Phreatobacter oligotrophus: one gene and its partner. The protein of the gene in region 2 interacts with the protein of the main gene of each other region in a pairwise test. Links are inferred from orthologs where the notes say so. Each region holds a gene or a part of one and is shown on either strand. Other genes may lie near its edges.

What was found. The genes of interacting proteins can lie anywhere in the genome.
Region 1: the proteins of gyrA (region 2) and gyrB interact in binary tests that used the Escherichia coli proteins (3 or more experiments, as listed by UniProt). The link is inferred for Phreatobacter oligotrophus from one-to-one orthologs.

What each region holds. Positions count from the first base shown.
Region 1 is NZ_PZZL01000005.1:182,671-186,656, forward strand. Bases 283-3,391 are described here. They hold gyrB (DNA topoisomerase (ATP-hydrolyzing) subunit B), read right to left. Parts: upstream 2,996-3,391; coding sequence 569-2,995; downstream 283-568. Other genes in these bases: C8P69_RS13140 (fused MFS/spermidine synthase), read left to right, coding at 283-528; C8P69_RS13150 (GGDEF domain-containing protein), read left to right, coding at 3,272-3,391. Outside these bases: more of C8P69_RS13140, read left to right, coding at 1-282; more of C8P69_RS13150, read left to right, coding at 3,392-3,986. UniProt on the Escherichia coli protein: DNA gyrase negatively supercoils closed circular double-stranded DNA in an ATP-dependent manner to maintain chromosomes in an underwound state.
Region 2 is NZ_PZZL01000004.1:23,591-27,818, reverse strand. The notes cover bases 218-3,568. They hold gyrA (DNA gyrase subunit A), read right to left. Parts: upstream 3,175-3,568; coding sequence 418-3,174; downstream 218-417. Other genes in these bases: C8P69_RS09895 (MarC family protein), read left to right, coding at 3,386-3,568; C8P69_RS09905 (M20 family metallopeptidase), read left to right, coding at 218-346. Also shown: more of C8P69_RS09905, read left to right, coding at 1-217; more of C8P69_RS09895, read left to right, coding at 3,569-4,015; C8P69_RS09890 (DUF2306 domain-containing protein), read right to left, coding at 4,018-4,228. UniProt on the Escherichia coli protein: A type II topoisomerase that negatively supercoils closed circular double-stranded (ds) DNA in an ATP-dependent manner to maintain chromosomes in an underwound state.

The DNA of each region.
Region 1 (3,986 bases), on a different replicon or contig from region 2:
GATCCCGTCGTGGTGAAGATCGCCCAGGACCAGCGGCTCTTCCGCTCGCTGTCCGCCTGCACGCCCGGCGCCCGCGTCGTCACTGGCGACGGCCGGCTGACCCTCGCCGACGAACCGCAGCCCTACGATCTCATCATCCTGGATGCCTTCAGCTCCAACGCCGTTCCCGTGCACCTGCTGACGGCCGAGGCCCTCGCCGGCTATGGCGCCAAGCTGACGCCCGATGGCGCCCTGCTCTTCAACATCACCAACCGCAGCATGGAGCTTGCCTCGGTGGTGGCCGCCTCGGCCAAGGCCAACGATATGGTGACGGCAGCCAAGGCGGACCGGAACCCCATCGGCGATCCCGATGTCACCCTGCTCGCCAAAGCCGAGGTCGCCATCGTGGCGCGCTCGCCGAGGGCCCTCGGGCAGCTCGCCGATGACCCGAACTGGCGGCGGGTCGAGGCACCCGCCAGTGTCCGCACCTGGACCGACGACTATTCGAACGTCGTCGACGCCATCCGCCGTCGCGTCTTGGAGCCGTGACACGCCCATCTGGCGGACGAGCCACGGCTAACCTCCTGCCTCAGGCGTCGACCGTCGCGCTCAGCGCGTTCTCCTGGATGAACTCGCGCCGCGGCTCCACCACGTCGCCCATCAGCTTGACGAATATGTCGTCGGCCTCGTCGATCTCCTTGATCTTCACCTGCAGGAGCGAGCGGGCATTGCGGTCGAGCGTCGTCTCCCAGAGCTGCTCGGCGTTCATCTCGCCGAGGCCTTTGTAGCGCTGCAGCTTGATGCCGTGGGCGCCGGCGTCGCGAACGAGCTCGAACAGCGCCATGGGGCCGGCGACCAGGTCCTCGCCGGACTTGCGGCGGAAGTGGGCGGGCTTGTCGTAGACGGCGCCGAGGCGGGCCGAGTACTCGTCGAGCTTGCGCGCCTCCAGCGAGGAGAGGAGCGCGCCGTCGAGCATGGCGACTTCCTTCACGCCGCGCACGGTGCGCGAGAACAGGTAGCGCTCGCCGTCGAAGGAGCCTTCCCAGCCGCGCTCGATCTCGTCGGAGATGGCGTCGAGCCGGCGGGCGATCTCGGTGGCGAGCTCCGCCGCACGGGCGGGATCGCGGGCGAGCGCCGGATTGAGCGCGCCGGCAATCGCCGCCTGCTCGACCACGGCCGGGCTGTAGCGGGAATGGACGGCGGCGATCAGGTTCTTCACCTGCCGCGCCTCCTCGACGATGGCGGCAAGGTCGGGACCGGCGCAGATCTCGCCCGAGCCGAGCACGAGGAGGCTGTCCTCGATGCCCCCGGAGATCAGGTAGTCGTCCAGCGCGCGCTCGTTCTTGATGTAGGTCTCGCTCTTGCCGCGGCTGACCTTGTAGAGCGGCGGCTGGGCGATGAAGATATGGCCGCGCTCGATGATCTCCGGCATCTGCCGGAAGAAGAAGGTGAGCAGCAGGGTCCGGATGTGGGAGCCGTCGACGTCGGCGTCCGTCATCAGGATGATCTTGTGATAGCGCAGCTTCTCGATGTTGAACTCGTCGCGGCCGATGCCGGTGCCGAGCGCCATGATCAGCGTGCCGATCATTTCCGACGAGAGCATCTTGTCGAAGCGGGCGCGCTCGACGTTGAGGATCTTGCCACGCAGCGGCAGCACCGCCTGGAAGGCGCGGTCGCGGCCCTGCTTGGCGGAGCCGCCGGCCGAGTCACCCTCGACGATGAAGAGTTCGGACTTGGCGGGGTCGCGCTCCTGGCAGTCGGCGAGCTTTCCCGGAAGCGAGGCGACGTCGAGCGCCGTCTTGCGGCGGGTGAGCTCGCGCGCCTTGCGGGCGGCCTCGCGCGCCGCGGCAGCTTCCGCCACCTTCTGCACGATGGCCTTGCCCTCGGCCGGATGCTCCTCGAACCAGGTGGACAGCGCCTCGTTGACGATGCTCTCGACCACCGGACGGACTTCCGACGAGACCAGCTTGTCCTTGGTCTGCGAGGAGAACTTCGGATCCGGCACCTTGACCGAGATGATGGCGGTCAGGCCCTCGCGGCAATCGTCACCGGTGAGGTCGACCTTCTCCTTCTTGGTGACGCCAGAGCTCTCGGCATAGTTCGTCACCTGGCGGGTCAGCGCGCCGCGGAAGCCGGCGAGGTGGGTGCCGCCGTCGCGCTGGGGGATGTTGTTGGTGAAGCACAGCACGTTCTCGTGGTAGCTGTCGTTCCACCACAGCGCGACCTCGACGGTGATGCCGTCGCGCTCGGCCTTGAGCATGATCGGGTTCGGCACCAGCGGCGTCTTGTTGCGGTCGAGATAGCGCACGAAGGCCTCGACGCCGCCCTCGTAGAACAGCTCGACGCGCTTCTCCTCCACATGCCGCCGGTCGGTCAGGACGATCCGCACGCCGGAATTGAGGAAAGCGAGCTCGCGCAGCCGGTGCTCCAGCGTGGCGAAGTCGTACTCCACCATGGTGAAGGTGTCGGTGGAGGCGAGGAAGGTCACGGCCGTGCCGCGCTTGCCGTTGGCCGGGCCGACCTCGATGAGGGGCGCCACCGGGTCGCCGTGGCGGAACTCGACGAAATGCTCCTTGCCGCCGCGCCAGATGTTCAGCTTCAGCCAGGTCGACAGGGCGTTGACCACCGAGACGCCGACGCCGTGCAGGCCGCCGGAGACCTTGTAGGAGTTCTGGTCGAACTTACCGCCGGCATGGAGCTGGGTCATGATGACCTCGGCCGCCGAGATGCCCTCGGTCGGATGCAGGTCGGTCGGGATGCCGCGGCCGTTGTCGGTGACGGTCACCGAATTGTCGGCGTTCAGCGTCACCGTCACTTCCGTCGCGTGGCCGGCCAGCGCCTCGTCGATGGCGTTGTCGACGACCTCGTAGACCATGTGGTGGAGGCCCGAGCCGTCATCGGTGTCGCCGATATACATGCCGGGGCGCTTGCGGACGGCGTCGAGACCCTTGAGGACCTTGATGCTGTCGGCGCCATAATCGGCTTCGTTGACGTCGGTACGGGCGGGTTCGGCCATGAGCCTCGATCTCTCCTTGGGGCACGCCACGGGCGCGCCCGCGCGAGCCTTGCGATTCGGTCCGGCAGTCTAGCGGGAACGGGTCGGGGTGTCCTGCAGCGCGCGAGGGCGTGACCCGAACCGGCCCCTTCATAGGCCCGAAAAGGGGAGAATGAAAGGCGCAGCGGCCTGCCGCGCCGCCGTGTGGAAGGGCCGTTGACCCGAGGTCACGTTCAGGATTGCTTAGCGCCTACCGTGCTACCCCCACGGACGACGTGTGATTTAGGTTCCCTTGGTTTGGTTATCCGCATCCAGCATCTCCAGTGGCTCGGTGGGGTCGTGGCGGCTGCAGCCTGCCTCGCCCTGGGAGTCCTGTCGCTGCACGCCAACCTCTCCGATCACATGCGCTATCGCCGCGCCGGCGAGCAGCTGCAGCGCTTCCATGCCTCGCTGATCGCCGCCACCTCCGTGTCCGCCGAACGCGGCCCCGCCAACAGCGCCATGGGCGGCCGCGAGGAGGATCGCGCCATCCTCGCCGCGGCCCTCGCCGCCCGCAGGGCGCTGACCGACCGCGACATCGCCGTCGCCGAGGCGCAGATCGGTCGCGACGCGCGCTCCCAGGCCATCGCCCAGATTGCCCGCCAGCTGCGCGAGGACCTCGCCGCCGGCCGCGCGGCAGTGGATGCCGTCATCGCCCGTCCGGCCGCCTATCGCGGCGGCGCACCGACGCGGCAGGCCATCGAGGCCATGTTCACCGCCGCCGATACGGCGGGGAGGCTCCGGGAGGCCCTCGGCCACGACGCGGTGCTGGAAGCCTCCGAGCTTGCCTCCGACGTCATCATCAACACCGTCGCCGGCGCCCTGCGGGAGGAGACCGGCCGCCTCGGCTCCTTCGTGGTGATGAAGCTCACCAGCGACGAGGCGGTCCATCCCCGCCTCGATGCCGCCATCGCCACCACCCGCACCCGCATCGACATGCTGCGCGCCGCCCTGCGCAACTATGCCGCGGCCT
Region 2 (4,228 bases):
CGCCGCCATCCAGCGGATCATCGATACCCCCACGGTGAAGGGCACGACGGCGAAGCTGGAGATCAAGGGCGAGTTCCTGCCGGTGGTCCAGACGCCGGAGGCCAAGGCCATCTTCACCGCCTACCAGGCGGCAGCGCGCGATGCGGGCCTCACCAGCCTCGATGGCGAATTTTCCGGCGGCTGCGCCGATTCCGGTTTCACGGCGAGCGTCGGCACGCCGACCATCTGCGGCGTCGGCCCGGTCGGCGGCAATGCCCACACGGTCGAGGAATATCTGGAGATCGACAGCATCGTGCCGCGGGCCCAGGCGCTCGCCCTGGCGATCCTCAGGACACAGGTCGACTGACCGCCTGACCAAACGCAATCGCCCGGCACGGGGCCGGGCGATCAAAAGCGTTTCGGGTCGGAAGACCGAGCTCAGCCCTCGGTGGCCTCACCGCCCTCGGCCTCGGGTCCGTCACCCTCCTCCTCGTCACCCTCGTCGGAGATGTGCTCGACGGAGACCACCTTCTCGGTCTCGTGGGTATCGAAGACGATGACGCCCTGGGTGCCGCGGCCGGCGACCCGGATACCGGAGACGGGGCAGCGGATGAGCTGGCCGCCATCGGTCACCAGCATGATCTGGTCGCGCTCCTCCACGGGGAAGGATGCCACCAGCCGGCCGTTGCGCTCGTTCACCGCCATGGCGACGATGCCTTTGCCGCCGCGCCCGGTGATCCGGTACTCGAAGGACGAGGTGCGCTTGCCGTAGCCGTTCTCGGAGATGGTGAGCACGACCTGCTCGGCCGCCGACATCGCGGCATAGCGATCGGCGGCGAGTTCGCCGGAGCCGTTGCTCTCCTCCTCGTCGGCCGCTTCCGAGCCGGCCGCCTCGCCCGCAATGGCGCGGCGCATCTTGAGATAGGCCGAGCGCTCCTCCGAGTTCGCCTCGAAGTGGCGCAGGATCGCCATGGAGATGATGCGATCGTCCTCGGCGAGCGTGATGCCGCGCACGCCCATGGAGTCGCGGCCCTTGAAGACGCGCACCTCCGGCACGGCGAAGCGGATGCATTGGCCGAGCGCGGTGGTCAGCAGCACGTCGTCCGCCTCGGTGCAGACCGCGACGTCGACAATGCCCTCGCCCTCGTCGAGCTTCATGGCGATCTTGCCGCCGCGATTGACCTGCACGAAGTCCGACAGCTTGTTGCGCCGGACCGTGCCACGGGTGGTCGCGAACATGGCGTCGAGCTCGCCCCAGGTGGCCTCGTCCTCAGGCAGCGGCAGCACGGTGGTGATGCGCTCGTCCGGCTCCAGCGGGAGGATGTTGACGAAGGCCTTGCCGCGCGCCTGGGGCGCGGCCAGCGGCAGGCGCCAGACCTTCATCTTGTAGACCTGGCCCTTCGAGGAGAAGAACAGGATCGGCGTGTGGGTGTTGGCGACGAAGAGGCGGGTGACGAAATCCTCGTCCTTCGTCTGCATGCCGGAGCGGCCCTTGCCGCCGCGGCGCTGCGCCCGGTAGGTCGAGAGCGGCACGCGCTTGACGTAGCCGGCATGGGAGACGGTGACGACCATGTCCTCGCGGGCGATCAGATCCTCATCGTCGAACTCACCGATGCCGTCGACGATCTCGGTGCGCCGGGGCGTGGCGAACTCGTCGCGCACCGACTTCAGCTCGTTGGTGATGATCTCGAGGATGCGGGCGCGCGAGCGCAGGATGTCGAGATAATCGGTGATCTCGTCGGCCAGCGTCTTCAGCTCGTCGCCAATCTCGTCGCGGCCGAGGGCGGTGAGGCGGCGCAGCGGCAGGTCGAGGATGGCGCGGGCCTGCGTCTCCGACAGGCGGTAGGTGCCATCGGCGTTGATGGGATGGCGCGGATCATCGACCAGCTGGATCAGCGAGGCAATGTCGCGGGCGTCCCAGTCGCGGCCCATGAGGGCCTCGCGGGCGGAGGCCGGGTCGGCGGATGTCCGGATGATGCGGATCATCTCGTCGATATTCGCCACGGCTATGGCAAGGCCGCACAGGACATGGGCGCGGTCGCGCGCCTTGCCGAGCAGGAACTTGGTGCGGCGGGAGACGACCTCCTCGCGGAAGGCGATGAAGGTGACGAGCAGGTCCTTGAGGTTCATCACCTCGGGACGGCCGCCGTTCAGCGCCACGAAATTGCAGCCGAAGCTCTGCTGCAGGGCAGTGAAGCGGAAGAGCTGGTTGAGCACCACGTCGGCGACGGCGTCGCGCTTCAGCTCGATGACGACGCGCATGCCCTCGCGGTCGCTCTCGTCGCGGAATTCGGAGATGCCCTCGACCTTCTTCTCGCGCACCAGTTCGGCGAGGCGCTCCAGCATCTGCGCCTTGTTCACCTGATACGGGATCTCGGTGACGATGATCGCCTCGCGCTCCTTGCGCAGCGTCTCGATCGAGGTGCGGGCGCGCATGACCACCGAACCACGGCCGGTGAGATAGGCCTGGCGGATGCCGGCGCGGCCGAGGATGAGGCCGGCGGTCGGAAAATCCGGCCCCGGCACATAGTCCATCAGCTCCTCGATCTCGATCTCGGGCTTCTCGATCGTGGCGATGCAGGCATCGATGATCTCGCCGAGATTGTGCGGCGGGATGTTCGTGGCCATGCCGACGGCGATGCCGCCGCCGCCATTCACCAGCAAGTTGGGGAACTTGGCCGGGAGAACCTTCGGCTCGCGCTCGGAATTGTCGTAGTTGTCCTGGAAATCGACCGTCTGCTTGTCGAGGTCGGAGACCAGCTCGCCGGCGATCTTCTCGAGGCGCACCTCGGTGTAACGCATGGCCGCCGGAGGATCGCCGTCGACCGAGCCGAAATTGCCCTGCCCGTCGATGAGCTCGACGCGCATGGAGAAGTCCTGCGCCATGCGGACGAGGGCGTCGTAGACCGACTGGTCGCCGTGCGGATGGTACTTACCGATGACGTCGCCGACGACGCGGGCCGACTTGCGATAGGGCTTGTTCCACTCGTAGCCGTTCTCGTGCATCGAGTAGAGGATGCGGCGGTGGACCGGCTTCAGGCCGTCGCGGGCATCGGGCAGCGCACGGCTGACGATGACGCTCATCGCATAGTCAAGATAGGACCGCCGCATCTCGTCCGTGATCGAGACGGGGCGAATTTCGGTCGGGTCGGTGGGCGTGGCGCCCGCCGGCGTCTTGTCGTCGTCTTCGGCCAAGAGAACTCTTCCGATGGGGCGGATGGAGGCCATCCGCGGGACCCGGACCTTCTATCCGATTCCGCTCGGGATAACCAACCCCGGCGGCGATTTCAGGGCACCAGATAGCGCCCTGTTTTCAATGGGTTGGAAAGGTTCCTGTCAGCCCTGTGGACGACGCGGGTCTCGCGGGGTCACAATCTCCCGGAAACAGCGGCAGAACAGGGTCCCGATGACGCTCGAATTCCTCACCGGCGCCCTCGTCACCATGTTCGTGATCGTCGAGCCGATCGCGCTTGTGCCGATCTTCCTGGCGGTCACCCAGGGCTTCTCCGCCGCGCAGCGCCAGCAGGTCGCCTGGCGCGCCTGCCTGATCGCCTTCCTGATCCTTGCCGCCTGCGCTTTCTTCGGCGACTGGCTCCTGCGGATGCTCGGCATTTCCCTGCCGGCCTTCCGGATCGCCGGCGGCCTCCTGGTGTTCTGGATCGCCTTCGAGATGGTCTTCGGGCTGCGCGCCAGCCGCAAGAGCGAGACGGCCAAGGAGGCCATCGACAAGGAGCACATCGTCAACGTCGCCGCCTTCCCCATGGCGATCCCGCTGCTGGCGGGCCCCGGCGCCATCACCGCGACCCTGCTGCTCGCCGGTCAGGCCGCGGGCAGCACGGTGATGATGGCGACGCTGATCGGCGTGCTGGCGGTGGTGGTCTTCGTCGCCTGGATCTGCCTGTCCATGGCCGAGGGCATGAACAAGCTGCTGGGGACGCTGGGCAATGCCGTGGTGTCGCGGCTCCTCGGCATCATCCTCGCGGCGCTGGCCGTGCAGTTCGTCATCGATGGCATCAGGGCGGTGTTCCGCGGCTGACTTCAGCCGCCGAAGACCACCTGTCCCATGATGCGGTAGGGCAGCAGGGTGAAGAGCCCTGCCCCGGCCCAGCCCGCCGTCACACCCAGCATCCCCAGGCGATGGCCGCGCATGTTGCCGGTGCGGCGGGCGTGGATCGCATGGACGAGGGTTAGAAGCGTGATCACCGACAGGATGTGGATGAGGCTGAAGGGGCCGAACAGCCGGATGCCG